DNA from 4 places in the Massilia sp. LMS1-1-1.1 genome. Region 4 is predicted to be linked to each of the others. Evidence: predicted binding sites of a transcription regulator. Region 4 holds the regulator's gene; each other region holds the start of a gene.

Region 1 (7,534 bases), on a different contig from region 4:
GCGGGCGCGATTTCCGTGATGAAGTCCGATTGCGCCTTGCCGGGCGGCGCGCGCAAGGCATTGTCCGTATAGCTTTCGCGCAGGCGCAGCGACGGTTTTGCCAGCCAGTCGATGGCACTGGCCGGCATGGGTAGCAGCAGGGACAGCAGCAGCGGCAGTGGCAGCGCCCTGCGGCGGCTACTCGTAATGGCCATAGCCGTAGTAGTCGTTGCCGGGGAACGATTTGGTCTTGTTGTAGATCAAATGAATGTGTTCGCACGACTCGATCTGCCGCAGCGCTTCCTTGACGGCGTGCTGGGTCGTCGTTTCCGCTTCGACCACCATCACCACTTGGCCCATTTGCCCCACCAGCGCGTGCGCTTCGCTGGTGATCAGCAGGGGCGGCGAATCGAAGACGACGATGCGGTCGCCATAGCGGCTGGCGATCTCGGCCAGCAAGCGGCTCATGGCGCGGCTGGCCAGCAATTCCGTCGCGTGCTTGTTGCTGCGCCCGGCGGGCAGGATGCTCAGATTGGCCACGTTGGTTTTCAGGATCACGTCGGCCATGGCCAGTTGCGGGTCGAGCAGCACGTCCATCAGCCCCGGCTCCGGCGGCAGGCCCAGCACTTTCAGCACGGACGGGCGCGCCACGTCGGCATCGACCAGCAGCACCGTGATATCGAGTTCCATGGCGATGCTCATGGCCAGGTTGACGGCGCAGTAGGTCTTGCCTTCGCCCGGCATGGCGCTGGTGACGACGATCAGGTTGCCGTGGTGGATGGCGTCGCTGCCGCTGGCGCGCGCCTGGCGCAGCAGCGGGCGCTTGATGATGCGGAAATCCTCGGCCACGGCGCTGCGCCCGCCATCGTGCGTGAGCATGCCTTGCTCGGTCAGGCGGGCCAGGTTCAGGGCGCGGTAGCGGGGCGACCGGGCCGCGTCCGCGCCATCCGTACCGTTCACCTTATAAGGCACGCTGGCCTCGGCCACGCCGAGGATCGTGGGTTCGTGCTTGCCGCTGTCCTTGCTGCTCATCGTCGCTCCCTTGGATCTAGAATTTCAGCAGCGCGGCCGTCATGACCCCGCCGTACAGGACGAACAGGCTGCCCAGGCAGGCGCCAAAGCCATAGCGGGCGCGGCGGCGGCGTACCTGCTGCAGCGGCGTCCAGTTCATCGATACCGTGCCCAGCACGTTCAAGCCCGTGGCATCGCGCAGTTCGGAGGGGCTGAGGAAGGTGGGGCGCACCTGGCTGATGAGCAAGGCCGTGGCGACGCCGGCCACCAGGGCCGCGCCCAGCGCCGCGCTGAACAGCAGCGGGCGGTTCGGGCCGACGGGCGCATATTGCACCGTGGGCGGGTCGATGATCTTGAAGGCCATCATGTCGGTGGTGGAACTGAGTTCACCCGACAGCTTGGCCGCTTCGCGCCGGCCGATCAGCTTTTCATAGTTTTCCTTGTTGATGATGTAGTCGCGGTTGAGCTGTGCCAGCTGCGATTCCACCTCGGGCACGGCATTGCTTTGCGCCAGCAGCCGCTCGTTGCGCGCGCTGTATTCCTGTACGCGGGCGCGGATGGCGGCCACCTTGGCGTCCGCATCCGTCAGCGCCACCTTCAGCTGCTGCAGCATGGGGCTGTAGTTCTTGCCCGGGTCGCCGGACGCCGCTTTCAGCTTGTTTTCCTCGATCTTGCGTTCTTCCAGCTGGGCCACGAGGCGTTTCGAGGCGATGATGTCGGGATGCAGTTCCGTAAATTGCATGCGCAGGTTGTCGAGGTTCTTGTTGATCGAGGCGATGCGCTCGTCGAGTTCGGGATTCGTGATGGCTGACGCGCTTGGCTCCAGGTCGAGCACGGGCTCGTCGCCCTCGATCTGGCTCTGGATGGCCTTGCGCGATTGTTCCGCCTCGATCAGTTCCAGCTTGGCATTGTTCAGGCTATCGGACGACATCAGCAGCTGGCTGCCATAGTCGATGCCCTGGCGCGGCAGCAGCAGGTTGTTGCGGATCTTGAATTCCTTCACCAGGTTTTCCGCCGCGCTCAGCTTGTCTTCGTAATTCTTGATCTGCTCGTCGATGAACTGCACCGCCTTCTGCGAATCGCCCTTTTTACCCTGGAAACTGCCTTCGACAAAGATGGTCAGCAGGCTTTGCACGACGTCGCGCACGAGCTTGGGGTCGCGCCCGCTGTAGCTGATGGTGTAGATGTCATACGCGTTGGTGCCCGTGATCTTGATGCGGCTCATCAAGTTATCCAGCTGGGCTTCGTGCTCGCGCACGGTCTTCGAGTCCAGGTCGAGGTCGACCATGCGCATGACGCGCTCCACGTTCGGGCGGCTGAGCAGGGTGCGGCTCATGATGGCCACCTGCTGTTCCGTGTTCGGCACGCTGGTCATGCCGGCCATCAGCGGCTTGAGGATGGTTTGCGTATCGACAAACACGCGCGCCGACGTCTGGTAGTCGTCGGGCAGGGTGATCACCTTGATGAAGCCGCCGATGGCCACCAGCCACGCCACCAGCACCGCATGCCAGCGGTACTTCCAGATGCCTTTCAAGCCGGAAAGCAGTTGCTGTATCAATTCTTCCATGTCGCTTCCTTCAGGTAACGGTGCTGCCCGGTAGATGGGTTGGCGGCGCGGACAACGACGGCGTCTTGCAAGAAATACTTGCTTGTTGAGTAAGCAAAGTATAGGGCGGCTGTGGAGCAAGATTTCCCAAGATGATTGCTTCTTGATACGCCTCAAGGTTCACTTGCCGGGTTTTAATAATCATAGGAAGTTCGCGGCCCAGGCTGGTTCTGCGGGGCCGGCCATGGACGCGCATCGACTCGAAGAGGCTCCGCATGAATCCATTTCGCCGTGCATTTGTCTGCAACACGCTGGTTCTGGCGGGCGCCGCCAGCCTGCTGGGCGCCTGCCGCACGCGCCATCCGCTGGCGCCGTCCGACGACAGCGCCCCCATGCACGATTACCTGATCGGCCCGGGCGACTCCGTCAACATCATCGTCTGGCGCAATCCGGAAGTGTCGCTGACGGTGGCCGTGCGGCCGGACGGCAAGATCACCACGCCGCTGGTCGAGGATTTGCCCGCCAGCGGCAAGACATCGACCCAGCTGGCGCGCGACATCGAGCAAGCCTTGAGCAAGTTCATCCAGCAGCCCGTGGTGACGGTCATCGTCACCAATTTCTCGGGGCCGTATGGCGAGCAGATCCGCGTCATCGGCGAGGCGGCCAAGCCGCAGGCGCTGCCGTACCGGCTGGGCATGTCGCTGATGGACGTGCTCATCGCCGTGGGCGGCATCACCGATTTCGCGGCCGGCAACAAGGCCAGCATCATCCGCGTGCGCGAAGGCAACCAGCAGCAGCTGCGGGTGCGGCTCGACGATTTGCTGAAGGAAGGCGATATTTCCGCCAACGTCATGATGCGGCCGGGCGACGTGTTATTGATACCGGAAAGCTTTTTTTAACAGCAAGCTCGTCAATATCAAAACAGCAATTATATTTGCCATTTTGTACTTATAGACAAATTTCATCGTGTTATTTTGCTATCCCAAGGTAAATTTCTTCTGTTTTTTTTAGCTATTGCTGGGAACTTCTCCAGTTTTTCTCTTGTCACAAGGCATTGGCTTCAGTCCGTCTCGACGGCTGCCGATGAACGTGAGGACAAGATGAGCTTTGAAGATGAACCCATAATTTCCTTCGACACGCCAGGCACCTTCAGTGACCTGGTGGTGGGCGAGGGGCAGATCGACCCGGCCATGGAGCACGAGCTCGACCTGCAGCGCTTTCATATCCGCATGGCCAATTCGCGTGGCCGGCGCGAAGCGGCCAGTTTGCTGATCCGCAAGATGTACGGCTGGCGCGGCTATGCCGTCGATCCCTGCACCGCGCATGCGCTGAATAAAATCACGCTGTTCGCGGAAACGGCCGGCACCACCGTCGGCACCATGACCTTGTGCCTCGACAATGACGAGACGGGCTTGCCCGCCGATGAAAACTTCCGCGACAAGCTCGACGTCCTGCGCGCGCAGGGCCGGCGCCTGTGCGAACCGTCGCGCCTGGCCATCGACAAGGGCGTGAGCAAGCGCGTGTTTGCGGCGCTGATTCATATTTCTTATATCTATGCCCACAATATTCACTGCTTTACGGATTACGTGATCGAAGTCAACCCGCGCCACGTGGTGTTTTACAAGCGCATGCTGGGTTTCCAGGACTTCGGCGGCGAGCGCGAGTGCACGCGCGTGGGGGCGCCGGCCGTGCTGCTACGGCTGGACCTCGATTACATGGGGGCCCAGATCCGTAAATTCGGTGGCCTGATGGAACAGCATGGGGGTGAACGGTCGTTTTACCCCTTTTTTTTTCCGACATGGGATGAGCCCGGCATTACCGGCCGGCTGAGGCAGGGGCGCAACTGAGCATTCATTTATTCTTCAGCAAGATCGCCTGCATGTGGCTGCCCGGAATCGCGTAAGTGATGCCACTGGGCGCGCTGATGGCTGCCTCTTTGAGGCCCTTGACGTACACCATGTTGACGATGCCGTAGACGAGACCGGTCTCGGGATCGAACAAGGGACTGCCGCTGCTGCCCGGATACGCCGTCGCGTCTAGCTGGAACACGGTGTACGGCGCCTTTTGCAGCTGCGCCAGGCGCCGGACGTCGAGGCGCTGCGCGTTTTCGCTGGGCATGACCACGGGTGTCAGCGATGACACGGTGGCGCGGTGCGTCACGTGGCGCAGCCCGAGCAAGGTACCCAGCGGAAATCCCGTAAAGGCCATGGCCTGGCCTTCGCGCACCGTGGCCGCGTCGCCCAGCGCCAGGGCGGGCAGGGGCGCGCCCGCCAGGCGCAGCAAGGCCAGGTCGTGTTCCGTGTCCAGCGCCTGGACCTTGGCGGGGCGAAATTGCGTTACCTCGCCCTGGCCCGTGAGTATGCCGATGACCTCGTTCGGATTGGCGTCGAGCAGTTTCTGAATCACATGGGCGCAAGTGAGCACGCTCAGGCCGTCACCGGTCACGAAACCCGTGCCGATGAAATTCATCGGCGGCGTGCGCGTTTTTTGCAGGTTGCCCACGCCGACGATCGATGGTTTGATGCGCGCGATGGTTTGCGCCAGCGGCGCATCGGCGCGGCACGGCGCGCTGGCCAAGACCAGGCAAAACACGAGGGCGGACAAGCATGTAAACGGCAGGGCTTTCATAACGGCGCACTTTCAACGTGAGGAGGTGGCACGGGCTGCAGCAGCGCGCACAGCAGCATCAGGTAGCACAGCAGGGCGATGCGCGGCACGTCGAGCAGGCTGTCGAACAGGCCGACGACGAGAAAACCCAGCAGGGCGGCGGCGCACGCCAGCGCGCCTGCATCGCCGCGCGCGGCCTGGCGCAGCAGGCGTTGGCCGGCCAGAACCAGCAGGGCCAGCATTGACAGGGCGCCGCACCAGCCCGTTTCTATCAGTAAATGCAAGGCCATGCTCTTGATATGCCAGGGCAAGTGGTGGTGGTCGCTGCTGAAAAACCAGTAATTGTTGGCTTGCGTAAAGCTCCCGTTGGCGATCAGTTCCTCGCCGCCCGGCGCGCGCAAGCTCAGATTGTCGACTTCGAGCACCGACGAGGTGGCCGTGCCGCTGGCCGCCAGCTCCAGCTGCACGGGCGGACGCAGCAGCCAGGCACCGGCGCCCAGCCAGGCGCTGTCGAACGGCACTTCATAGTGTTGCCAACCGCCGGGCTGCGTGCCAGGCGGCACAGGCCGCAGGCGCAGCGGAACGTTCACGCAGCCCTGCGCGTACAGCAATTGCCGCTGGCACAGGCGCACCAGCAGCACGGGCATGGGTCCCGTGCGCCGCACGTCGAGCGCCAACGTGTAGTGCGTGGCGGGCTGCACGGGCAGCCGCTGCAGCAGCCGCAGCAATTCGCCATAGCCGGCGCTGTAGCCGGGACTGGCCAGGCGCACATACCGGTTTTCCCCGTCTTCCGCATACGCGATGCTGGCCGGCACCTCGCGCTGGGGATTGTGCCAGTAATACGTGGCGGGAAAGCTGCCGCTACCCATGCCGAACAGGCGATCGCCCCAGTCGGACGGCTGCATGGCCAGCGCCTGCCGCCAATGGCGCAAGCGGCCTTGCATGTCGAAGGCCGTGGTGGCGAAACGTTCGGTGGCGTAGTAGCTGGCCGACACGGGTATGGCCAGCAGCAGCAGGATGCCGGCCGCGCCCACGATGCTGAGGCTGGCGCGGTCCAGCCGCCACAACGGCGGGCGCAGGCGTCCATTGCACAGCATCAGCATGGCCAGCAGCACGACCAGGCCGGCCGGCAGCAGGGCCGGCGGTCCCGCCCAGTGCCAGCCTATCCAGGCGAGATTGCATGCCAGCATGGTCCACGCCATCATCGCCAGCCCCAGCCTGGCGGGTTCCTTGCCGCCGGTGCCGCTGGACGACAGGGGGCCGGGCAGCAGCACGGCCGTCAGCAGCACGGCCGCCAGCAGGAACAGGAAATACGGGCCTTTCAGCCAGCCGGCTGCCTGGTGGCCGGACGGTTCCGGCCACCAGGCAGCCAGCAAGCCTTGCAGGCACAGAGCGCACAGCAGGCTGGCAGGCGCCAGGCGCCACGGCAAGGGCCGCGCCGCCAGCACGAAGCTGGCCGCGAACAGGACGACGGCGGCCAGCAAGCCCCGGTAGCCGGCCAGGCTGAACATGTACACGAGCAGGACGGTGCCCAGGCCCGCCAGCAGCAGCCTCAGCAGCACTCCGCGCAATGGCGAATGGGAAGGGGCGCGCCGCGCCGCGCCGGGCGCCGTCCGCAGGGTTTGCCAGAATCCCAGCAGCATGGCCGCGGCCAGGGCCGCGTACAAGCCCCGCGAAAAGGTCGTGAACGCCGCGTGCAGGGCCAGGGCCAGCAGCAGCATGGCCAGCACCGCCTGCCAGCGGCTGCTGGCGCGCGCCAGCCACAGTGCGGCAAACGGCAGGCTCAGGGCCAGGTAGCCGTCCAGTGCGGCGCCACCCGTGTGCATGGCGGAAAACGGCGCCGTGATGCGGTAGTCGCTGGACAAGTTCGACAGACCGGGAAACACGGCCCGTTCCCACAGGGCGAACAGCGACACCATGGCCAGCCCGGCCAGCATGCCCGGCAGCGCGTAGCGGCGCAAGGCGGCAGGGTCCGCGTCGCGCAGCAGCAGCGGCAACAGCAGCATGCTCCAGGCCCAGGCCTTGCCCAGCCGCAAGCTGTTGTAGGGGCTCAGGTAGTTATCCCAGGCATTCAGTTCGAGCGGCGCCAGCGGCAGGACGCCGCGCAGCAGCGCCGCCAGCCAGGCCAGGCTGCACAGCAGCAAACAGGCGCGGGCGGCGGGCGAGAGCCGCGCCGCTGCCGGGTGGGCCGGTCCGCCCAGGCGCCAATAGCCGCAGGCCACGGTCAGCAACAGCAGCACGTCGATTTCTTCGAGGAAGAACCAGCCCGTCCACGGTGCCAGGTCCAGCACGGGCAGCAGGGCGGGCACGCAGAACAGCCAGCAGGCGGGACGCCAGCACAGCAGCAGGAAATACGCGGGCAGCAGGGCGGCAAACAGCAGGCCGGGCCAG
Region 2 (7,534 bases), on a different contig from region 4:
CAGGCGCAGCCGTTCCCGCACGGGCAGGTGCTGGCGGATCACGCTGCGCGCGCGTGGCTGAAACGGTTGTTCATGCATGAGTACTCCCTCGTCGGTCAGCAGTGGATGCCGTCGAGCATAGCGAGGGGCGTCTAAAGATAGTGTAAAAAGCGGGACTTTCGCCGCAAGCGCGGCGTAAACGGGCCGCTGGCGTTGAGGGCGGCAGCGGGCGCCGGTGCGCCGCTGCCGCAGATGAGGCTTACTTTCCCTGGCGACGGCGTGCCATAAAGCCCAGAAGGCCCAAGCCGGCGAGCAGCATGGCATAGGTTCCAGGTTCCGGCACGGCGGAAATGAAGGCCCGGTAGTTGCTCAGGTCCTTGGGCAGGCCCGAGATCGTGAAGGTGGTGCCGGCAGCCACGGGAGCGGCCCAGTGGAACACCAGTTCGCCCTGGCCGAAGTGGATGGCCAGGTAATCATAGGCGGCCGCACTCGTATACGAATTGACGCCGCCGCTCACGTCTGCCGTGGTGCCGGCAGTGCAGCCCGCGGTGGCGCTTTCGCAAAACGACACGGCGGTGCCCAGGCTGGTACCGAACACGCCATTGATATAACCTTGGATGTCCGAGGGATCCTGTGGCACGAGATTATCGTCATAATATTTCACCTGCAGTGCCGGCGATGGCGAATAAGTGACGGTGCTGCCGGCGATGACGAAACCGCTGGCCGGGCCCACATCCACCCAAGTGGCGGCTTGGGCCGCACTTGCCAGTACGGTCATTGCGGCCAGCATGGATGCCCTGATGGCAATGCTCTTTATGCTTTTCATGAAAATCCCCTTGTGCTTGAGACAGTCGCTTCATAGTGTTGGGAGGCGTCCCTGCATACCGGGGAAGTCATCCCATTGCCCGTTTTTAGCTGCTTTTAGTTCTTTCCTGCACGTAGCGAGTACGCAAATGCAAGCTTACTCTTGATATAAATTAATACAATTTAAATAATACTATTGGTTTTGTTGACAACATCGCATACGGCTATGTCCGCTTGTGTTAACGACAGACAACATGACGTCAGGAAATGGCGTGACAAGACGCGCCAGCTTGTGCTAGCGGCGTCTCGGCTTTTTGTGGGAGGTGAGGGGAGGCGGGTGCTTCAGTCGTTGTTGTTGCTGACGCCAAACAGGCGATCCTTAGCGTTGAGCAACTTTTGTACCTTGGCGCCCATTTTCATCAGCTGCGCCATCGATTCGGGCGACAGGCGCTGCAAGTCGTCGAACCAGGTATTGGCCAGGTCGACCAGTTCATACATTTCGCGCATGCGTTCCTGCGCATATTGATCCACGGGTTCCGTGGCCGGCGCCAGCAGCGATTCGCGCAGCACCGTCAGGGTAGGCGCCACTTCGCGGCGGCGGCGCTCGGCGGCCACCACGCGGAAGATTTGCCACACATCGCCCAGCGAGGAAAAATATTCGCGCCGGTCGCCAGGGATGCGTGACTGGCGGATCAAGCCCCAGCCCTGCAGTTCCTTGAGGCCGATGCTCACGTTCGAGCGTGAAAAACTCAGGTGCTCCGCGATTTCATCCGCGTGCAAAGGGTGCTCCGCGACAAATAACAAGGCGTACACTTGCCCCACTGTACGGTTGAAGCCCCAGCGGCTGCCCATCTCGCCGAAATGGCTGACGAAGGTCAGGATCAGCGGCGTCATTTGGATATGTTGAGTTTTCATAATTATCTGAATTTTTTCACGCCATACTGGTGGGGTCAATTGATATATGTCATGTTTCGCAGTATTATACAAAATATCGAATTTACAGAAAATTCTGAAAACTCAAGAAGTATAAAAGATGCCGACCACGCCCTTGTCCTTGCCCCGCTTTATTCTTCCCCGTCTCCCCAGCCTGGCGCAAGGCGGCGCCGCCTTGCTGTGGTTGCCGCAAGCGGCTTTGCTGGCCTGGGCCGTGCAAGCCATGCAGGGCGGCGCACCCTGGCGCGCGGCCCTGCTGCCGGCCGCTGGCGTGCTGCTGCTGGGCGTGCTGCGCGCCGGCTGCGAAGCGTGGGGCGCGCGGCGCATGTATGCGGCGGCGCGCGCACACCTGTCCACCTTGCGCGCGCAAGTGGCGCAGGCGCTGGCGCAGCGTTCGCCGCTGGACCGCCAGCGTGCCCAGTCGGGCCAGGCGGCCAGCGTCATCGCCGAGCAGGCCGAAGCCATCGTGCCGTATCTGGTGCGCTACAAGCCTGCGCGCTGGAAAGTGATGCTCGTGCCGCTCGTGATCCTCGCCGTGGTGACGCCGCTGTCGTGGATCGCCGCCTTGATCCTGCTCATCGCCGCCCCCTTGATTCCTGTCTTCATGGCCCTCGTCGGCATGGGCGCGCAAGCGGCCAGCCGCGCGCAGATGGTGGAAATGGGCAGCATGAATGCCTTCCTGCTGGACCGCCTGCGCGGCCTGGCCACCTTGCGCGCGCTCGACGCCGTCGACGCCACGGCCGAACGGCTCGATGCCTCGTCGCAATCCGTACGCCGGCGCACGATGGTGGTGCTGCGCATCGCCTTTTTGTCGTCGGCCGTGCTTGAACTGTTTTCCGCGCTCGGCGTGGCCATGGTGGCGGCCTTCATCGGTTTCTCTCTGCTGGGCAGCATCAATTTCGGCACCTGGGGCCGCGAGCTGAGCCTGGGGCAGGGCTTGTTCATCCTGCTGCTGGCCCCCGCGTTCTTCGAACCGCTGCGCGAACTGGCCGCCGTCTGGCACGACAAGGCGGCCGGCGAAGCGGGCCTGGCCGGTTTGCACGACCTGGCGGCTGATGGCGTGCCCCTGCCTGGCGCCAGCGTGGAAGTCGCGGCCGTTTCCGCCGCCGCCATGGCCGTGGCGGCGGCGCCCGCCGTGGAACTTCGGCAATTGCGCTTTGCCCATCCCGGCGAGGCGCCCGTGTTCGACGGCTTCGACCTGTCCGTGCATGCCGGCGAGCACGTGGCCCTGCTGGGCGCCAGCGGCGCCGGCAAGACCACCTTGCTGTCCCTGCTGGCCGGCTTGCTGCCCGCCAGCGGCGGCGACATCCGCATTGGCGGCGTGCGCCTGACCGACAGCACCGTTAATACCTTGCGCCAGCGCATGGCGTGGATGGGCCAGCGTCCGCACGTGTTTGCCGCTTCCGTCAGCCAGAACGTGACCCTGGGCCGCGTGGGGGCGAACGCCGCGCAGGTAACGCAGGCGCTGCACCTGGCCGACCTGGCCAAGGTGGCGCAGGCGCAGCCGGCCGTCATGCTCAGCGATGGCGGCCAGGGCTTGTCCGGCGGCGAAGCCGTGCGCCTGGCCCTGGCCCGCGTGGCCCTGCATCCGCATGCGGATTTGCTGCTGGTCGATGAACCGACGGCCCACCTGGACAGCGAAACGGCGGCGCGCGTGACGGATGCCCTGCTGGCACTGGCAAAAGGCAAGACGATGATCGTCGCCACGCACGACCCCGTGCTGGCGGGCCGGCTGCAGCGCACGGTGCATGCCCAAGTGCAGGAGTTGCGCGCATGAAAAACTCACTTGGCTTGAACCCCGTCCTGCGGCAATTGCTGCTGGCCCAGCCCCGCAAGCTGATCGTGGGCGCCTTGCTGGCGGCCCTGACGGCGGTGGCCGGCATGGCCTTGCTGGGCTTGTCCGGCTGGTTTATCACGGCCACGTCGATTGCCGGCCTGCACGCCTCGACGGCCATCGTCTTCGACGTCTTCGGCCCGTCGGCCGGCATCCGCCTGCTGGCCATCGGCCGCACGGGTTCGCGCTATGCGGAGCGGCTCGTCACGCACGATGCCACGTTCGCCGCGCTGGCCAGCATCCGCGTGCGCCTGTTCCGTGGCTGGTCGCGTCCGGAAGCGGCCAGCCGCTTGCTGCGCCAGCCCGCCAAGCTGCTGTTCCGCCTGACGGCCGATATCGACGCGCTCGAATCGCTGTACTTGCGCCTGCTCGTGCCCGCCTTTACGGCCTTGTGCGCGGCCTTGCTGGCCGGGGTGGCGCTGGGCGTCATGCAGTGGCAGCTGGGCCTGGGCCTGGCCGTGTGGCTGCTGGCCGCCGGTGGCGGCATTAGCTGGCTTGTGGCGCGTGGCGCCCGCCGTCCCGCCATCGTGCGCTCGCGCGCCATCGAAAAACTGCGTTCCGGCACCATTGACCTGGTGGCGGGCCAGACGGACCTCGTGATGGCGGGCCGCATCGACGCCCAGTGCGCGGCGCTGGGGCAGATCGACCGCTCGCTGGCGCAAGCCGATTTTGCCCTGCTGCGCCTCGAGACGGCGGCGGGCGCCGCGTATGGCGTGGCCGGCAGCGCAACCCTGGCTGGCGTGCTGCTGGCCGTGGCCGTGCTGGTGGAGCAGCAAACGATGAGTTTGCCGCTGGCGGCCCTGGCCTTGCTGATCGCCCTGACGGCCGTGGAACCATTTGCCGGACTGCGCCGCGGCGCGCTGGAAGCGGGGCGCATGCTGCTGGCCGTACGGCGTCTGGCGCCGCGCCTCGATGGAGAATATGTGCCTGCGCCGCCTGTCGACGCCGCACCGGGCTTGCGCCTGGAACACGTCAGCGCCGCGCATGCGGGCAGCAATAATGCCATCTTGCATGACGTATCGCTGCACATCGCGGATGGCGAGCGCGTCGCCTTGATCGGCCCCAGCGGCGCGGGCAAGTCCACCTTGCTGGCCATCGCCGCGCGCGAACTGGCGCCCTTGTCGGGCACGGTGGCCGCGCCGCGCGCCTGCCTGTTTACGCAGAAGACGGAATTGTTCCAGGACAGCTTGCGCGACAACCTGCGCCTGGCCGACCCGTCCGCCAGCGATGCACAGCTGTGGGAAGTGCTGCAATCGGCTGGCCTGGACGACGAGGTGCGCGCGTTTGCGGGCGGCCTCGACACCATGCTGGGCGAGGGCGGTCTGGGCTTGTCCGGCGGCCAGGCGCGGCGATTGGCGCTGGCGCGGCTGTTCCTGCATGAATCGACCTTGTGGCTGCTGGACGAAGCGACGGAAGCGCTCAATGCGCAGACGGCGATTGACGTCTTGCAGCGCCTGCGGGCCCGCAGCGCAGGGCGCAGCTTGCTGATCGCAACCCACTTGCGGCGCGAAGCGGCGCTGGCGGACCGGCTGGTCAGCCTGCGCGATGGCCGTATCGTGGGCGATGCACGCCGTGGCACGGATGCCTTCGAGACTGCTCTGGCGGGCTTGCGGGGGGACTGACGGGCAACCGGTCAGTATTGGAAAGGTAGCAAATTTACACACAGTAGGGTAACACCAAGGAAATCATATGGACTTCGATATTGTCGCTTTATCCAGACTGCAGTTCGCGCTGACAGCTCTGTACCACTTTATATTTGTTCCGCTGACGATAGGCCTGTCAGTGCTGCTCGCCATCATGGAGACGGTCTACGTGATGACGAACCGTCCCATCTGGCGCGACATGACCAAGTTCTGGGGTGTCTTGTTTGGCATCAACTTCGCCATGGGCGTGGCGACGGGTGTCGTCATGGAATTCCAGTTCGGCATGAACTGGAGCTATTACAGCCATTATGTGGGCGACATTTTCGGCGCGCCGCTGGCCATCGAAGGCTTGATGGCTTTCTTCCTGGAAGCGACCTTCGTCGGCCTGTTTTTCTTCGGCTGGGACAAGCTGTCGAAGCGGGGCCATCTGGTCACGACCTGGCTGGTGGCCATCGGCTCGAACTTCTCGGCCCTGTGGATTCTGATCGCCAACGGCTGGATGCAAAATCCCGTTGGCGCGGCCTTCAATCCGCAGACCATGCGCATGGAAGTGACGGATTTCGGTGCCGTGCTGACGAACCCGGTAGCGCAGGCGAAATTCGTGCACACGGTGTCGGCCGGTTACACGGCAGCATCGATTTTCGTGCTCGGTATTTCCGCCTGGTATCTGCTGAAGGGCCGCCACGTGCAGCTGGCCAAGCGCTCGATGACGGTGGCCGCCTCATTCGGCCTGGCCGCCACCTTGTCGGTGGTGGTGCTCGGCGATGAAAGCGGCTATCTGTCGTCGGAGCATCAAAAGATGAAACTGGCCGCCATCGAAGCCATGTGGACGACGGAGCCGGCCCCTGCCGCCTTTACGGCCATCGGCTTCCCCGACGCGAAAGCGCGCGAGACGCATTACGCCGTGCACATCCCGATGGTGATGGGCTTGATCGGCACGCGTTCGCTGACGACAGAAATTCCCGGCATCGAGCAGCTGGTCGACCGTGGCGAACTGCTGATCCAGGATGGCATCAAGGCGTATGACGCGTTGCAAACCATCCGCAGCGTGGCGCCGGGCAGCCCCGTGCCGCAGGACGCGAAGGACGTGTTTGAATCGAAAGGGCAGTCCATGGGCTATGCCTTGCTGCTGAAACGCTATGTCGACGACCCGCGCCAGGCCACGCCCGAGCAGATCCGCAAGGCCGCGCTCGATACCGTGCCGCCCGTGGGGCCATTGTTCTGGTCCTTCCGCGTGATGGTGGGCCTGGGCATGTTCTTTATCCTGTTGACCGGCACGTTCTTCGTGCTGTCGACGCGCCGTACGCTGGACAAGCACCGCTGGCTGCTGAAGCTGGCAGTGTTCGCCATCCCGCTGCCGTGGGTAGCGATCGAGGCGGGCTGGATCGTGGCCGAAGTGGGCCGCCAGCCGTGGGTCATCGAAGGCGTGCTGCCGACGGCCGTGGCCGTCTCTAATCTGGGCGCGACGACCTTGCTCATCACCATTGCCGGCTTTGCCGCCATCTATACCGTGCTGTTGATTATCGAAATGAAGCTCATGCTCAAGGCCATCCGCAAGGGGCCGGAAGAGACGGCGCCGGCCCCCGTGCCAGCGGCCGCAGCCATTCATACTCAACGCGCCTGAGGAGGACCAGACCATGATTTTGCATGAAATGATTTCTTATGAAACCCTGCGCCTGATATGGTGGCTGCTGATCGGCATCTTGCTGGTGGGCTTTGCCATCACGGACGGCTTCGACCTGGGCACGGGCATCTTGCTGCCGTTCGCCGGCAAGACGGACCTCGAGCGCAGAGTCATCATCAACAGTATCGGCCCCGTGTGGGAAGGCAACCAAGTGTGGCTGATCCTCGGCGGCGGCGCCATCTTTGCCGCCTGGCCGCAGCTGTACGCCGTCTCGTTCTCGGGCTTTTACCTGGCCATGTTCGTCATCCTCGTGGCGTTGATCGTGCGTCCCGTGGCGTTCAAGTTCCGCAGCAAGCGCGAAGATCCGCGCTGGCGCGCCCGCTGGGATGCGGCCCTGTTCGTGGGCGGCTTCGTGCCGGCCCTGATCAGCGGCGTGGCGATCGGCAACGTGCTGCAAGGCGTGCCGTTCCGCTTCTCGCCGGACATGCACATCTTCTATGACGGCAGTTTCTTTGCGCTGCTCAACCCGTTCGCCTTGCTGTGCGGCCTCGTCTCGGTCGCCATGCTGGTGATGCACGGCGCCACCTGGCTGCAAGTGAAAACGGACGGTGCCGTGGCTGAACGCTCGCGCCGCTACGGCAGCGTGGCGGCAATCGCCACCGTCGTGCTATATGCGCTGGCCGGCGTGGCCCTGTGGCTATGGGTCGATGGCTACCG
Region 3 (7,534 bases), on a different contig from region 4:
GGATACCCGTCGTCTGCGCCAGCGCCTGGTCCAGCCGCACGGCGCCCAGGTCATCGAGCAGCTGGCGCGTGATGACGCTGACCGATTGCGGCGTCTCACGCAAAGTCAGCTCCATGCGCGTGGCGCTGCGCGCTTCGCCTGCCGTGTACGACTGCGTACCTTCCGTCGTCGCCGTCGACTGGCCCAGCACGGTGACGGCCGGCATGGTGACGTCGGCCGCGGCGGCGTCAGTTGCGTGTGCCGGCAGGGCCACGCCGGCCGCAAGGCTCAGCAGGGCAAGGTGTAACAGATGGGGGAGGGGGCGCAAGGCGGGCTGGCGCGAAGAAGGGAGGACTGTCGTTGATTGCATCATTTTCCTGGAATATTTTTAGTCGTGAGTGTTCCTATCTCGTCTGGCGAGGTGCGCAGTAGCTGGGGGGATGGCGTGACGCTGGCCCGTGGTCTGGCTTGGATAGCAGTTCCACCGCAAGGCCCGGCGCGGACGGGCAGTGGAAAGGAAGGGCGCGCGATTCCCGTTAATTTCTTGAATAGGAATCATTATCAATATAGGTGGTATTTGCCAAATAATCAAGCGTGCGCACCAAAACTGTGCAGAAAGCCCATGGCGGCGTAAGGTCTGGCCTTCTGCGATAATGCAGGCGCTGACAAAATATTTTCCTCATTGAAAGAAATGCATGCGTACATGGATCGCTTGTGCCGGATGGTTGTGTGTAGCGTCGCTGGGCCAGGCTCAGGAACACGCGACGCCGCCGGCTGTTCCCGCGCCGCTGCAGAGCGCCAGCGTGCCGCCCGCCGCCGATACCGTGTCGCCACCCCTTGCGCCAGCCATACCCGCAGCGTCAGCGCCCGAGGTAACGGCGCCCGCCGAGGAAGCCTCGCCTGCGCAAACGGTGACGATCACGGCCAGCAGCGACGCCAAGGCGCCGCGCGTGCGCTTCACGGCTTACCGCGAAAGCTATCTGACGGCCAGGAAAGTGTGGCAAGTGTCGAGCGGCAGCGTGGTCATGGCCCTGCGCCTGATTCCTGCCAAGCTGAGCGCTACCATCGACGACGTGCGCGTGGCCTTGCAAGGCAATGGCGCGCCCATGCCGATCAAGGTATCGGACGGCGGCGTGTTTGTCGTGCCTCTCAATGACGATATCGCCGCGCAGGATGGCACTTTCCTGGTGAACAAGGGCAGGGGCGAGCTGACGGCGAATATCGTCCTGCAGCCCGCCGTGGCGCGCGATGCGTGGAACGTCACGCGCGTGGGGCAAGTCTTGCGCGACGCGCGGCGCGCCGTGCGGGCCATCACGCCGTGGTACAAGCGGCCGTTCGCCAGCGACGTGCAATCGCTGGCCTTTTGCGCGGCCGAGCGGGGCAGCGCCTTGCAGTTGATGGATGGCGAGCAATTGATTGCTACCTTGCCCATGAACGAGCAGGCCGTCAACGACATCAACCAGCCCGTGTTTTGCAAGATTTTCGATGGCGAAGACAAATACCCGGGACACTACCGCGTGGTCATGCCCGAGCAGGCGACGGTGCTGTTGTTGTAGAGGCTAATTGGGCTGGCGCTGCACCAGTTCCAGCGCCGCCGCCAGGGCCAGGTCCATGGTGGCCTGGTGGAAGATCAGCCATTGCGGCAACAGCGACAGCGCATGGCGTCCCTGTTCCAGGTCGCCTTCATCGACGGCGGCCCAAGCATGGTGCAGGCCGCTGAGCACGCGCGCATGCTGTTCGCGGTGGTTGGCCAGCGAGGGAAAGGCGATTTGTTCCATCAAATCCTCTTCCTCGCGGAAATCGCGTTCGACGGCCGCAATCAGCTCGCGAAACGCCACGCTGAAATGCTGGTCGCCCAATTGCTGCAGCCGCGCCAGCTCCTGAAACAGCGCCTCATGCGCCTCGTCGATGACGGGAACACCCAGCGCCATCTCATCCTTCCAATGCGATTTACCCATGCCGATGCTCCCGGTTAAGTCCGTCGCGGTGCGAAGCGGACTGTTCCAGTGTGGGCGCAGCGAAGAGGGAAATCCATGACCTGGATCAAAAGTATGGTGAAGAGGGGGCGAGGAAAACAAAGCAAAAACAAATGGATGTAGGAACCAATTTCCCCTCCGTAATAAAGCGATTTCAGCGATGCGCCGCGTTACCGAGCGCCGCTGAAAAACGCCGCTGGCAAGGCGCCGTGCCGAAGGCAGTACGAATGTACGACGAGGCACTGCAACGCGGTCAGCGGTGTTTTCTCAGCCACGCGTCTTATTGCCGAGGCCAATGGCTCCACATGGCATGCGCATCGACATTGGGAACCTGCAACTGCTGCCCGGCGGATAGCTGCATCGTATCCCTCAACACGAGGGGGGCAAGCATCAGGGCCGACAGGGCAAGGCAGGCCAGCACTTTGAGCGTCAACATGGTCGTCTCCCGGTGTCCCGGCGGCGGCGCGGGGATGCGGCGTCTGCCGGTCACTTCCTTATGTACTACCATGCTTGCAGTTTAGTTCATCTGGTCGTAACTTCAACTTATTGCTGTGGTGCACTGCACCAGTTCGCCTGCTGTCAGGGGCCTATTTGCCCTTGCGGCTGCGCCGTGGCTTGCTTGCGGGAGGCAGCAAGGAATCGAACCACACTTGCGTCAACTGCCGCGTATTTTTCGCCGCCTCGCGCTTGACGGCGGCCGTGGCGTGGCCGCGCGCCGTGTTGGCGATGCGGTTGGCGGCGCTCAGGTACATGCTCATCCAGGGGTTTTTCATGGCTAGCCTCGCAGGCAGTGGGTGGGAATGCCTCCACTCTAGTCCGATGGCTGGTGCTGACCGTGCGCCTGCCCACATAGTCGGGCGGCGCGGGCGGCAGGCTGATCTAAGTCAATACACGTCGCGGCGGTAGCGTCCGGCCGCCAGCAGGGTGTCGAGGCCGTCCTGTCCCAGCACTTCTTGCAGTACAGCATCGATTCCTGACGCCATGCCTTGCAGGCTGCCGCACACGTAGACGATGGCGCCTTGCGCCAGCCACTCGCGCAGCTCGTCAGCGTTGGCGCGCAGGCGGTCCTGCACGTATTGCCGGGTTTCACCATCGCGCGAAAAGACCCTGTCCAGGCGCGCCAGGTGGCCAGCGTCTAGCCAGTCTTGCAACTCTTTGCCGCAGACGCTGTCAAAAGCTTGCTGGCGCTCGCCGAACAGCAGCCAGTTGCGGGCCAGCCCCGCCCGCTGGCGCGCGCGCAAATGCGCACGCAGGCCGGCCAGGCCGGAACCGTTGCCGATATAAATGCAGGGCACGTCGACCAGGGCGGGCGCGAAGGCGGGATTGGCTTGCAGGCGCAAGCGGATACTGGCGCTTAGCGGGGCGAAGCGCGTGAGCCAGCCGGAACAGACGCCAAATCCCTGGTTCTCAATGCCCGCATGGCGCTCCTGGCGCACCAGCAACTGCAGTTCGCCATCGGATGGCAGCGAAGCGAGCGAATAGCTGCGGGGCGCGTGGTGGGTATGGTCCGCATCGCCCTCGCTGCCATCCGCGTTGCAGGCGATGATTTCGGCCAGCGCGCCCGCTTCCCAGGTAGCGCCGGACGGGCCCGTCAAGGTGATTTCATGCAATTCTCCACCCAGGCTGCCCGGGTTGAGCAGCACGCGCCGCGCCAGGCGCCACTCGGCATACGACGCTTCTTCCTGCACGCCGATGGCGTCGATGGCGCTGCCGCTGCAGCGGGCCAGTGCTTGGGACCAGCCGGCCAGGGCAGCGGGGTCGTGCTTGTCCACTTCGATCAGCGGGAATAATGGATGGGCGCCCAGCGTTTGCAATTGCTGCGCCAGCGCATGGCCAAAGCCGCAGAAGGCGCTGTAATGGCGGTCGCCCAGGGCCAGCATGCCGAATTCCAGGCCCGCCAGCGGCGTGCCCGATGTTGCGTGCAGCAGGCGCGCGAAGCGGCGCGTGCCGTCCGGCGCCTCGCCTTCGCCAAAGGTGCTGGCGATGATCAGGGCCCGTTCGTACTGGCGCAATTGCGCGGGGTCAAACCGGTCCAGCGACTGCACGTCGACGGCGACCCCGGCCTGCTGCAGGGCGCGCGCGCTTTCCAGGGCGAGGCGCTCGGCCTGTCCCGACTGGCTGGCGTAGGCGACGAGGGTGGGCAAGCCGGTATTTTGCTTGTCCGCTGCGCCGGCGCCCAGCATGGCGCGCTGCGCCTGGACAGCTCGCTTGGCCTTGCGGCGGCCCAGGTACAGCATCCAGCCCGTGATGGCGAACAGGGGCAGGCCCAGGCTGGCCAAGGTAACGATGATGCGGCCCGGCAAGCCGAAATACGTGCCCATGTGCAGCGGATAAATGATGTTGACGAGGCGCGCACCGAGACCCTGCTGGCCGTACGGTTCGTTTTCCGTGACCGTACCGTCGGCCGGTGCAATGCTCATGCGGCTGCGCGCCCGCTCGTGCGGCGCGTCGCTGGCCAGCCACGTGAATTGCACGGCTTCGCCGGCGCGCGTGGGCAGGCGCACGCTGGCCAGGGTCCAGCCGGCGGCGTGCTGCTGGAAGCTGGTCCAGGCCAGGCTGATGTCGGCGGCGGGCTCCTTCTCCTTGCCACCACTTTTTTTCAGGGGCGCCTGTGCCATCCTTGGCGGCTTGCCGGCCCAGGCATCGATATTGTCGCGCACCACGTCATAGCTCCAGTAAATGCCCGTCAGGGTCAGCGCCACGTAGACGACCAGGCACCAGGTGCCGGCCACGGCGTGCAAATTCCACAAAAAGGAGCGGCCCTTCAGGGCGGGATCGAAGGTCAGCCATGTGCGCCAGTCCAGCGGACGGCGGGGCCAGCGCAGATACAGGCCCGACAATGCCAGGCCCAGCAGGCACAGGGCCAGCGCACCCGCCACTTGCCGGCCCGGATCGCGCGGCAGCAGCAGCCAGCGGTGCAGCGATTCCGTCCACTCGAAAAATTCCGCACCCGCCAGCGCAGGCTGGGTCGCGCCCGTGTACGGATGCACATAAATGGATACACCGCGCCGCTGGCCGTTCTTCGGCGCGAAGAACAGCCGTGGCGCCGTGCCCGCTTGCGCATACATGGCGATCGATGCCACGCGCTGGCCGTGTTCGGCAGCGGCAATGTTGCTCAGCTGGGCCGGCGTCAGCGGCGCCCGCGTTTCCACGGGCACATGGCGCACGCCGGGGTTCATGACATCGAGCAATTCATCCTTGAAGGCCAGGGTGGCGCCGCTCAGGCCAATGATCACCAGCACCGTGCCGGCCGTGATGCCGATAAACCAGTGCAATTGAAACCATACCTGCTTCCAGGTCCAGTGCCAGCGCCGTTGTTGCGGGGCCGCGCTTGGCTGGCGCACTGCGGACACGGCGTCGGTGCTGGCGCGCAGCTGGGGGAGGGAGGAAGTGGTCATGGCGGCTTTCGATAGCGCCGCCATGCAGTGCGTCAGGCATGGCGGGAAGAAGGAAGGCTGACATTTTAACGCAAACGAGAATCATTCGCAAATGATGGCAGCCTGTGCTCACGTGGCGGGGGCCATCCCCGTTTGCCTGATCAGGCACCATAGGCGCTACAATAGGAATACTGTTCACTAGTTCCCATTGCTGCCATGACCACTTCCACACCGAATCTCGTCGTCACTCCATCCGCCCACCCCTTGTCCGACGCCGAGCGCGCCGCACGCATGGTCAATCCCGCCTTTGGCCGCATCTTCACCGATCACATGGTGGTGATTCCTTACCGTGACGGCAAGTGGCAGCAGGGCGAACTGAAGGCTTACGGCCCGCTGATGCTGGACCCATCCGCTTCGTCCCTGCACTACGGCCAGGCCATCTTCGAAGGTTACAAGGCGTTTGCCCAGCCGGACGGCAGCATCAAGACTTTCCGCCCGGAACAAAACGCGGAGCGCTTCAACCGCAGCGCCGCGCGCCTGGCCATGCCGGCCATTCCTGTCGAGCTGTTCCTGGAAGCGGGCGATGCGCTGATTGCGCAAGACCGCAACTGGGTGCCGAAGAACACGGGCGAGAGCCTGTACATGCGTCCGCTGATGATCGCCACCGACCCTTACCTGGGCGTGCGCCCATCGGAAGAATACCTGTTTGTGCTGTTCGCCTCGCCGGCCGGCGCCTACTTCCCGAAAGGCGTGAAACCTGTCACCGTGTGGATCAGCGAAGACTTCGTGCGCGCCGCGCCGGGCGGCACCGGTGAAGCCAAGTGCGCGGGCAACTACGCGGCCAGCCTGATGGCCCAGTCGCAAGCGCAAGAGAAGGGCTGCGACCAGGTCGTGTGGCTGGACGCCGTGCACCGGGAATTTATCGAGGAAATGGGCGGCATGAATTTGTTCTTCGTCTACAAGGATGGCGAAAAGATCACGGTGGTGACGCCGGAACTGACGGGCACCTTGCTGCCAGGTATCACCCGCCGCAGCCTGCTGGAAATGGCGAAAGACCTCGGCTATGCCACGGAAGAGCGTAAATTGTCCGTCCAGCAATGGCGCGACGACATCGCCTCGGGCCGCATGACGGAAGTGTTCGCCTGCGGCACGGCCGCTGTCATCACGCCGGTGGGCGTGGCCAAGGCCAATGGCTTTGAAATGACCATCAACAACAATGAAAACGGCGCCGTCACCCTGGCCCTGCGCGAAGCGCTGCTGGGTCTGCAGCATGGCACGGCGGCCGATACGCATGGCTGGATGCACAAGGTCTGCTGATCAGCTTGTTTGATTGATACCGCGCCGGCACCCAGTTGCCGGCGTTTTTATATCCTGAAGGAATATGATGAAAATTCACTCTGTCCTGCCCGCGCTGGCCGCCGTTTTCCTCAGCCTGTCCGCTGGTGCCGTCCATGCGGCAGACGCCAGCTGCGCCATTCCCCGCAACGTCAGTTACTACGATTACGACGTCAAGCCGTCGGACGAGAAAAACACGTGCTACAAGCAAAGCACCAACGTGCCCACCGATTACTTCATGCTGGCGCTGTCGTGGTCGCCAGGCTTTTGCGACAGCCAGCGCCGCCGTGGCGCCGTGTCGAAAAAAGCCGCCTTCCAGTGCGCCGAGAGCAACCAGTTCGGCTGGATCGTGCATGGCTTGTGGGCGCAATCGAACAATCCCGCCACGTGCGAAGACATTTCCGTGACGCCGCCGCGCAAGACGGACATGCATCCGCGCTACTGCAAGGGCAATTTGCCGAAACTGGCGCCGTCGGAGATTCTGCCCTACATGTGCATGCAGCCGGGCGAAGCCTTGCTGCAGGGCGAATGGGAAAAGCATGGCGCCTGCGATTTCGATACGGCGAAGGAATATTTCGAGAAGGAACGCGAACTGTTCCAGGCCTTGAAGCTGCCAGACTCCACCATGCCGAAAAACGAGCTGTTCCAGTGGATGAAGCAGCACAACCCACAGCTGAAAGGCCGCTGGCTCGGCTATGAAAAGCATTCGGGCGAATTGCGCATCTGTTATTCGAAAGATTTTAAAGTGATCGACTGTCAGAAGTGATGGACCTTGCCTGCCCGGCAGAGTCCGCCCATCCATGCTAGTGTATTGCCCGGATCAGCAAGATGAACAGGTAGTGTATTTATGCAGAAGCAGCACACGCA
Region 4 (7,534 bases):
AGGAAGAAATCGCCGCCGGCCCCGCGCAGCTGCAGGACAAGACGGAAGAAGACGCCCTGGTCGCCTATCTGCAAGGCCTCGGTACATTAATCAAAACAAGGAATTAGCATGGCAATCGAAAACCTGTTTGACAGCGCCAGCAGCGTCATGACGGTGGTTTCCTTTACGACGTTCGTGGGCATCCTGTGGTGGACGTTCAGCCGCAGCAACAGCGACTTCGACGCGGCGGCACGCCTGCCGTTCGCCGACGAAGCGCTCGACTATCCGGCCGAGGCCGAGATGAACCTGGCGAAGGAGCATAACCATGGCTGACTTTACCAATGGCTTCTGGAATATCTACATCATCGTGCTGTCCCTGCTGGGCATCATCGGCTGCGGCGTGCTGCTGTACTCGCAGTCGAAAGTGAAAGTGGTCGCCGGCGCCCCCGCCGACGGCACCACGGGCCACGTCTGGGACGAGGACTTGAAGGAACTCAATACGCCGATGCCGCGCTGGTGGATGTGGCTGTTCTACATCACCATCGTCTTCGCGCTGGCCTACCTGTTCCTGTATCCGGGCCTGGGCAACTATGCCGGCAGCCTGGGCTGGAAATCGACGGGCCAGTACGAGGAAGAGCTGAAGAAGGCGGAAGCCGACTACGGTCCCCTGTTCAACAAGTACCTGAGCCAGGACTTGAAGACGGTGGCCGCCGACCCGCAGGCGCAAGCCATCGGCCAGCGCCTGTTCCTGACCTACTGCGCGCAATGCCACGGTTCGGATGCGCGCGGCAACAAGGGCTTCCCCAACCTGACGGACAAGGACTGGCTGTATGGCGGTGAACCCGACATCATCAAGACCACCATCCTGCACGGCCGCAATGGTCAGATGCCTCCGATGGGCGCCGCCCTCGGCTCCGAAAAAGATGTCGAGAACGTGGCCCATTATGTGCTGAGCCTGTCCGGTTCCACCTCGGATCCCGTCAAGTCCGTGCTGGGCAAGGCCAAGTTTGGCGCCTGCATGGCCTGTCACGGCGCCGATGCGAAGGGTAACCAGATGCTCGGTGCGCCGAATCTGACGGACAAGGTCTGGCTGTACGGCGGCAGCGCCGATACCATCATGGAAACCGTACGCAAGGGACGCAGCAACACCATGCCGGCCTTCAGCGATTTCCTCGGCGAATCCAAGGTACACGTGCTGTCGGCGTATGTCTGGAGCCTGTCGAATCCTCAGACGCCCGTGAAATGATGTAATGGAACCTCAAGTCATCAAGATGTATGCGGCCCGCGAGCAGATCTACCCTCGCGAGGCCAAAGGACGCTACGCTACCTGGCGATGGGTATGCGTATGGCTTACCCAGCTCGCGTTCTACGGCTTGCCGTGGTTGACCTGGAATGGCAGGCAAGCCCTGCTGTTCGACTTGACCACGCGCAAGTTCTACATTTTCGGCGTCGTGCTGTGGCCCCAGGATTTCATCTATCTGGCGGCCCTGCTGATCATCTGTGCGTATTTGTTGTTCCTCGTCACGGCCATTGCCGGACGGGTGTGGTGCGGGTTCTCTTGCCCGCAAACGGTATACACGGAAATTTTCCTGTGGGTCGAACGCCGCATCGAGGGCACGCGCAGCGCGCGCATGGCCCTCGACAAGCAGGGCCCGTCCGTGCGCAAGGCGTTCAAGAAGACGGCCAAGCACGTGGTGTGGGGCGCCATCGCCCTGTGGACGGGCTTTACCTTTGTCGGCTACTTCACGCCGATCAAGGAACTGGCGCAATCGGTGGTCACCTTGAATTTCGGTCCCTGGGAATGGTTCTGGGTCTTGTTCTACAGCCTGGCAACCTACGGCAACGCGGGCTGGCTGCGCGAGCAGGTGTGCAAATACATGTGCCCCTATGCGCGCTTCCAGAGCGCCATGTTCGACCAGGACACCCTGATCATCACCTACGATGCCAAGCGCGGCGAACCACGCGGCGCCATGAGCAAGAAGGCCGGCCACAACGACAAGCTGGGCGATTGCATCGACTGCACCCTGTGCGTGCAGGTGTGTCCGACCGGCATCGATATCCGCAACGGCCTGCAGTATGAATGCATCGGCTGCGCCGCCTGTGTCGATGCCTGCAACAGCGTGATGGACAAGGTCGAGCGGCCGCGTGGCCTGATACGCTACAGCACCGACCATGCGATGGAAAACAACTTCAATTCGAAGCAGATACGCCAGCGCGCCATGCGCCCGCGCGTCTTGATCTACACTTCCATCCTGGCCCTGATCATCATCGCCGTATGTACCTCGCTGGCCCTGCGCACGCCCCTGAAAATGGACGTGATCCGCGACCGCGGTTCGATGGGACGCGAAGTGGAAGACGGCATGATCGAAAACGTCTACCGCCTGCAGATCATGAACACGTCCGAGCAAAGCCAGCACTTTAAAATCAGCGCTTCCGGCTTGCCGGGCCTGACCTTGCTGACGCGCGAAGAAGTGACCTTGCAGCCGACGGAAACGCTGGGCTGGCCGATCCGCCTGCGCGTGCCGCACGGCGTGGGCGAGAAGGGGTCGAACAAGATTGCGATCGAATTGCAATCGCTGGACGACCCGTCGCTGCATGTGCGTGAAAGCGCGGTCTTCATCGTGCCGCGGTAATGTTGATTCGGGGTCGGACCCTCTGGGTCCGACCCCGGTATTTCGCCGTAGGGGTAGCATTCAATATGCGGTAGGTTTACTGTATTTTCAACCCAGAAGCAAAAGCTGGGGTCAGACCCAAAGGGTCTGACCCCAAGGAGAACAAAATGTCCGACAGTCTGAAACTGCAGCCTCCCGTTGCACCGTGGTACAAGCACCGCTGGCCATGGCTGCTGATGATCGGTCCCGGCCTGTCCGTGGTCGTCGGCAGCTTCATGGGCTATATCGCGTTTACGCAACCCGATGCGCTGGTGGTGGGCGATTATTACAAGCAGGGCAAGGCGATCAATCAGGATTTGAAGCGCGACACGATCGCCAGCGACCTGGCCATGGATACGAGCCTGTCGTACGACGTGGCGCAAGCGCGCCTGACCGGTTCCGTGCACAGCTTCGGCAAGGCTTATCAGGGACCGCTGCAGCTGCACCTGGCGCATGCGACCCTGCCGGAAAAGGATATCAAGCTGCTGGTGCAGCCCGATGCGGCCGGAAATTTCTCGGTGCCCCTGCCGATGCTCGAGCGCAGCCGCTGGCAAGTGCTGGTGGAAAACGACAAGCGCGAGTGGCGCCTGTCCGGCATCTGGACCTGGCCCGTGCAGCGCAGCATCGCGCTGCATGCGGATGAAGAGCTATAAAGCTTATTTGCAGACGTCCGTGCCTGCCGTAATGGCTTTCAGCTTAGCAGGCTGCAAGATCTCGATCTCGCGGTTCGACACGCGCAGCCAGCCTTCCTTCTTGAATTTCGACAATAAACGGCTGACGCTCTCGATGGTCAGGCCCAGGTAGTTGCCGATTTCCTCGCGCGACATGCGCAGCTGGAATTTGCTGCTCGAATAGCCGCGCGCCTCATAGCGCGACGCCAGGTTGACGATGAAGGCGGCAAAGCGCTGCGTCGCCTGCATATTGCCCAGCAACAGCATCACGCTTTGCTCGCGCGTGATTTCCTGGCTCATCATGCGGTGGAAATGCCGCAGCAGAGTCGGCATATTGCCCAGCAATTGTTCCAGGCTGGAAAACGGGATTTCACACACTTCGCTGTCTTCCAGCGCCACCGCATTACAGTGGTGGCGGTCGGCGCTGATGGCGTCCATGCCCAGCAGTTCGCCGGCCATCTGGAAACCCGTCACCTGCTCCTCGCCGCCCGGATTGATCTGGTAGGTCTTGAAGTGCCCCAGGCGGATCGCGTACAGGTTCTGGAACGAGTCGCCGATGCGGAACAGCGAGGCGCCGCGCACGATCTTGCGGCGGCGGCCGATGATCTGGTCCAGCCTGTCCATGTCGCCCATATCGAGGCCCATCGGCAGACACAATTGATGCATGCTGCAGGTCGAGCATCGCGCACGCAACGCTTCCACGTTCACTGTGGGCAAGGTTGGAGTGATTAGCGCTTCAGTCATGTCGGTACCTTTTAGAAAATGCAACAACAAGTTTACTGCATACCGGGTTGCCGTGTGCCAATTTCACCGCAATTTCGCTGAATAAACGACGTTCCGACTTTAATTATATGGCAACATCGTCAAAAGCCCATGCGGGTAGGGGCTTTTGTGCGGCGGCGCTTGCCAAGCTGGGGTATTGATAGGAAAATTCCTGACAGCATTATCTGCCGCCTGTGCCGCCCGGTACTGAAAAGGAAATCATGAAGCCTCTCGGCATCAAAGCAAAAGTCGCGCTGGCCACCAGCCTGACCTCGATCGCCATGATCGCGCTGGTCACCATGATACAGGTGCAGCACATGCGCGACGACTTCACCCGAGTACTGCTGAGCCAGCAGTCATCCCTGATCAGCCGCACCGCTGCCGAGCTCGACGACAAGCTGGGCATGCTGCTGCAGATCGTCACCCTGACGGCCAGGCAGCAGCCGCCGGAACTGATGGCCCAGCCGGCCCAATTGCGCGAATACTATTCGCGCCGCTCGATGCTGGTGCTGTTCGACGACGTGCTGGTGCTCGACGCGCAGGGCGCCGTCGTGGCCGACATGCCGGAAGTGGCGGGACGCACGGGCATCAACGTTGCCGAGCGCGAGTATTTCCAGACCGTGCTGCGCACGCGCCAGCCCATGATCACCGAACCGATGCTCGGCAAATCGAGCGGCATGCCCATCGTGCAGATGGTGGCGCCCGTGCTGGCCGCCGATGGCCAGGTGGCCGGCGTGGTGATCGGCGTGCTGCGCCTGTACAAGGACAACCTGCTGGGGCGTCTGCGCTCGGAAAAGATCGGCAAGAGCGGCTATTACTTCATCCTCACGCGCGGCGCCGTGCCGCGCTACGTGCTGCATCCCGATACCAGCCGTTTGCTGCAGCCGCGCCAGCCGAGCGCCAACCTGACGACGACCCAGCTGCTGAAGGAAGATGGCGAAGGCAGCATGGTCAGCACGAACAGCCGCGGCATCAAGGCCGTCAACAGCTTCAAGCGCCTGAAATCGGTGAACTGGCTGCTGGCCACCTCGCTGCCCGTCGCGGATGCCTTCGAACCGTTCGATGGCGTGCTGTACCGGCTGGTGCTGTGGAGCATCCTCGCTTCGCTGCTGGCCGCCGCCGTGCTGGGCTGGGTCACCGTGCGCCTGCTATCGCCGCTGGTGCGCCTGCGCAACACCCTGCTGGCCCTGCGCACCAGCGGCAGCCGTTTCACCCCCGTGCCGGTGCAGCAGCGCGACGAGATCGGCGAACTGACGGAAGCGTTCAACGGCCTGATGAGCGAGCGCGACCGCCTGCAGCAGGAACTCGAATCGCGCGCGGCGGAACTGGAGCAGGAACGCGACCGGGCCGAGGCGGCCAACCGCGCGAAGAGCGATTTCGTGGCCAACATGAGCCATGAAATCCGCACGCCCCTCAATGCCGTGCTGGGCATGGTGTATTTGCTGGGTAATACCAAGCTCGACACGGAACAGCGCAAGTATCTGACCATGGTGCGCGTGGCGGGCCAGTCGCTGCTGGGCATTCTCAACGACGTGCTCGACTATTCGAAGATCGAGGCGCGCCGCATGGAACTGTCGCCCGTCGAATTTGACCTCGACGAAGTCATGAATACCCTGGCCACGACGATGACGATGAATGCGGGCGAAAAGGAGCTGGAACTGGCCATCGCCGTCGAGCCCGACGTGCCGCGGCGCCTCGTGGGCGACGCCCAGCGCCTGCAGCAAATCCTCGTCAACCTGGCCGGCAACGCCATCAAGTTCACGGAGAGCGGCGAAGTGGTGGTGGCCGTCAGCCTGGCCGAGAGCAAGAGCGAGAGCGGCCGCGCCTGGCTGCGCTTCGAAGTGCGCGACACGGGCATCGGCATGACGGAACTGCAGCAACAGCAGCTGTTTGCCGCGTTTTCACAGGGCGACCAGAGCATCACGCGGCGCTTCGGCGGCACGGGCCTGGGCCTGGCCATCAGCAAGCAGCTGATCCACATGATGGGCGGCGACATCGCCGTCGCCAGCAGCGAAGGCAAGGGCAGCCGCTTCTGGTTCAGCGTGCCGTTCGAGATGCTGGCGCAGCCGGCCGAAACGCGGCGCACGCCAGCGCTGGGCCAGCTGCGCCTGCTGGTGGCCGACGATAACCGCACCACGCGCGAACTGATCGTCAAGCTGATCGAGGCGTGGGGCTGGCTGGCCGATGAAGTCGATTCCGGCTTTGCCGCCATCGAACTGTACCGCGAGCGCCTGGCGCAGCAGCAGCCGTACGACGTGGTGCTGGCCGACTGGCACATGCCCGTCATGGACGGCCTGGCCACGGCCAAGGCCATCCGCCAGGCGGCCAGCGGCCAGCGCCAGCCCATCGTGGTGATGGTCAACGCCTTCGCCCGCAACCACCTCGAGGAAATCTCCAGCGCGGCCGAGGCCGACGTCGTGCTGATGAAGCCGATCACGGGATCGAGCCTGTTCGATGCTCTGCATCAGGCGCTGATCACGAAGAACGACGGCGGCGAGCAGCGCATCCTGCACCAGCCGCTGGGCACGGAACTGGCCGGCGTGCATTTCCTGCTGGTGGAAGACAATCATTTGAACCAGGCCGTGGCGCGCGGCATCCTCGAACACATGGGCGCCACCCTCGACGTGGTGGGCGATGGCTTGCAAGCCGTGGAACGGCTGCGCACGGAAGCGCTGCGCTACGACATCGTGCTGATGGACATGCAGATGCCCGTCATGGACGGTTTCAGCGCCACCCACATCATCCGCACGGAACTGCGCCTGAGCCTGCCCGTGATCGCCATGACGGCCGGCGTGCTGGCGTCCGAGCGCGAGCGCTGCATGACGGCCGGCATCAGCGACTTCATCGCCAAGCCCGTCGTGGTGGAAGAGATGATGGAAGTCATCCTGCGCCACCTGCCCAAGCGCCCGCAAGTGCAGACGGCCGAGCCGGTGCGCGTCGCCGATGAGGAAGTGTTTTCCATGGCGCCGCTGATGCGCGTGATGGGACGCGACGCGAAGGGGCGCGGCGTGCTGCGGCGCATGGTCGAAGACGCGCTGAACAAGGGCATGACGCCCGTGCGCGACGCGGAAACGGCCTTGCAGGCAGGCCGCCACAGCGACGTGGCGCGCATCCTGCACAGCGTGCGCGGCTCCGTGGGCACCCTGGGCACGAAACGCCTGATCCGCGCCGCGTTCGCCACCGAGGAAGCGATCGACGCTGGCCGCCTGGACGAAGTCCCAGGCCTGCTGGCGCACACGGCGCAGGAGCTGGAACTGGCGCTGGCGGCGGCGGCGGATTGGTTGTCGCGGTTGAAGGATTAGGCCTGCAACGTAAAGCTGGGGTCAGACCCGCCGGGTCTGACCCCGGAACTTTGCTCAGCGCCGCCGTTTACGCCGGTACACCGAGGATCACACTAGATGCTTTAAACATCGCCGTCACGCTGCCGCCAAGTTCGATACCCAGGTCCGTGCTGCTCTGATTGGTGATGAT

What was found. The regulator FNR, encoded in region 4, switches genes on or off when oxygen is low (the NO sensors DNR and NnrR bind a similar motif). The targets are predictions, from matches to a motif close to TTGATNNNNATCAA.
Region 1: the regulator FNR is predicted to act here: its motif matches at 2,700-2,713, upstream of MRBLMS1_RS25610 (XrtA system polysaccharide chain length determinant).
Region 2: the regulator FNR is predicted to act here: its motif matches at 1,738-1,751, upstream of cydD (thiol reductant ABC exporter subunit CydD).
Region 3: the regulator FNR is predicted to act here: its motif matches at 2,013-2,026, upstream of MRBLMS1_RS13075 (bacteriohemerythrin).

Annotation. Positions count from the first base shown of each region.
Region 1 is NZ_JBFPNG010000056.1:206,356-213,889, reverse strand. Features, by position in the region: gene MRBLMS1_RS25620 (TIGR03016 family PEP-CTERM system-associated outer membrane protein) at 1-194, opposite strand, end outside; gene MRBLMS1_RS25615 (XrtA-associated tyrosine autokinase) at 178-1,011, opposite strand; gene MRBLMS1_RS25610 (XrtA system polysaccharide chain length determinant) at 1,028-2,557, opposite strand; gene MRBLMS1_RS25605 (XrtA/PEP-CTERM system exopolysaccharide export protein) at 2,812-3,435, shown strand; gene MRBLMS1_RS25600 (N-acyl amino acid synthase FeeM domain-containing protein) at 3,637-4,383, shown strand; gene MRBLMS1_RS25595 (S1 family peptidase) at 4,388-5,164, opposite strand; gene MRBLMS1_RS25590 (hypothetical protein) at 5,161-7,534, opposite strand, start outside.
Region 2 is NZ_JBFPNG010000012.1:664,147-671,680, forward strand. Features, by position in the region: gene MRBLMS1_RS12990 (hypothetical protein) at 1-78, opposite strand, end outside; gene MRBLMS1_RS12995 (PEP-CTERM sorting domain-containing protein) at 239-805, opposite strand; gene MRBLMS1_RS13000 (GbsR/MarR family transcriptional regulator) at 1,126-1,677, opposite strand; gene cydD (thiol reductant ABC exporter subunit CydD) at 1,817-3,493, shown strand; gene MRBLMS1_RS13010 (amino acid ABC transporter ATP-binding/permease protein) at 3,490-5,172, shown strand; gene MRBLMS1_RS13015 (cytochrome ubiquinol oxidase subunit I) at 5,240-6,817, shown strand; gene cydB (cytochrome d ubiquinol oxidase subunit II) at 6,831-7,534, shown strand, end outside.
Region 3 is NZ_JBFPNG010000012.1:678,731-686,264, forward strand. Features, by position in the region: gene MRBLMS1_RS13065 (TonB-dependent siderophore receptor) at 1-349, opposite strand, end outside; gene MRBLMS1_RS13070 (hypothetical protein) at 675-1,535, shown strand; gene MRBLMS1_RS13075 (bacteriohemerythrin) at 1,539-1,937, opposite strand; gene MRBLMS1_RS13080 (hypothetical protein) at 2,236-2,391, opposite strand; gene MRBLMS1_RS13085 (hypothetical protein) at 2,543-2,728, opposite strand; gene MRBLMS1_RS13090 (PepSY domain-containing protein) at 2,840-5,353, opposite strand; gene MRBLMS1_RS13095 (branched-chain amino acid aminotransferase) at 5,549-6,649, shown strand; gene MRBLMS1_RS13100 (ribonuclease T2 family protein) at 6,717-7,433, shown strand; gene MRBLMS1_RS13105 (MFS transporter) at 7,515-7,534, shown strand, end outside.
Region 4 is NZ_JBFPNG010000023.1:763,045-770,578, reverse strand. Features, by position in the region: gene ccoO (cytochrome-c oxidase, cbb3-type subunit II) at 1-107, shown strand, start outside; gene MRBLMS1_RS18490 (cbb3-type cytochrome oxidase subunit 3) at 109-312, shown strand; gene ccoP (cytochrome-c oxidase, cbb3-type subunit III) at 305-1,225, shown strand; gene ccoG (cytochrome c oxidase accessory protein CcoG) at 1,230-2,612, shown strand; gene MRBLMS1_RS18475 (FixH family protein) at 2,759-3,283, shown strand; gene fnr (fumarate/nitrate reduction transcriptional regulator Fnr) at 3,287-4,045, opposite strand; gene MRBLMS1_RS18465 (response regulator) at 4,285-7,365, shown strand; gene MRBLMS1_RS18460 (TOBE domain-containing protein) at 7,433-7,534, opposite strand, start outside.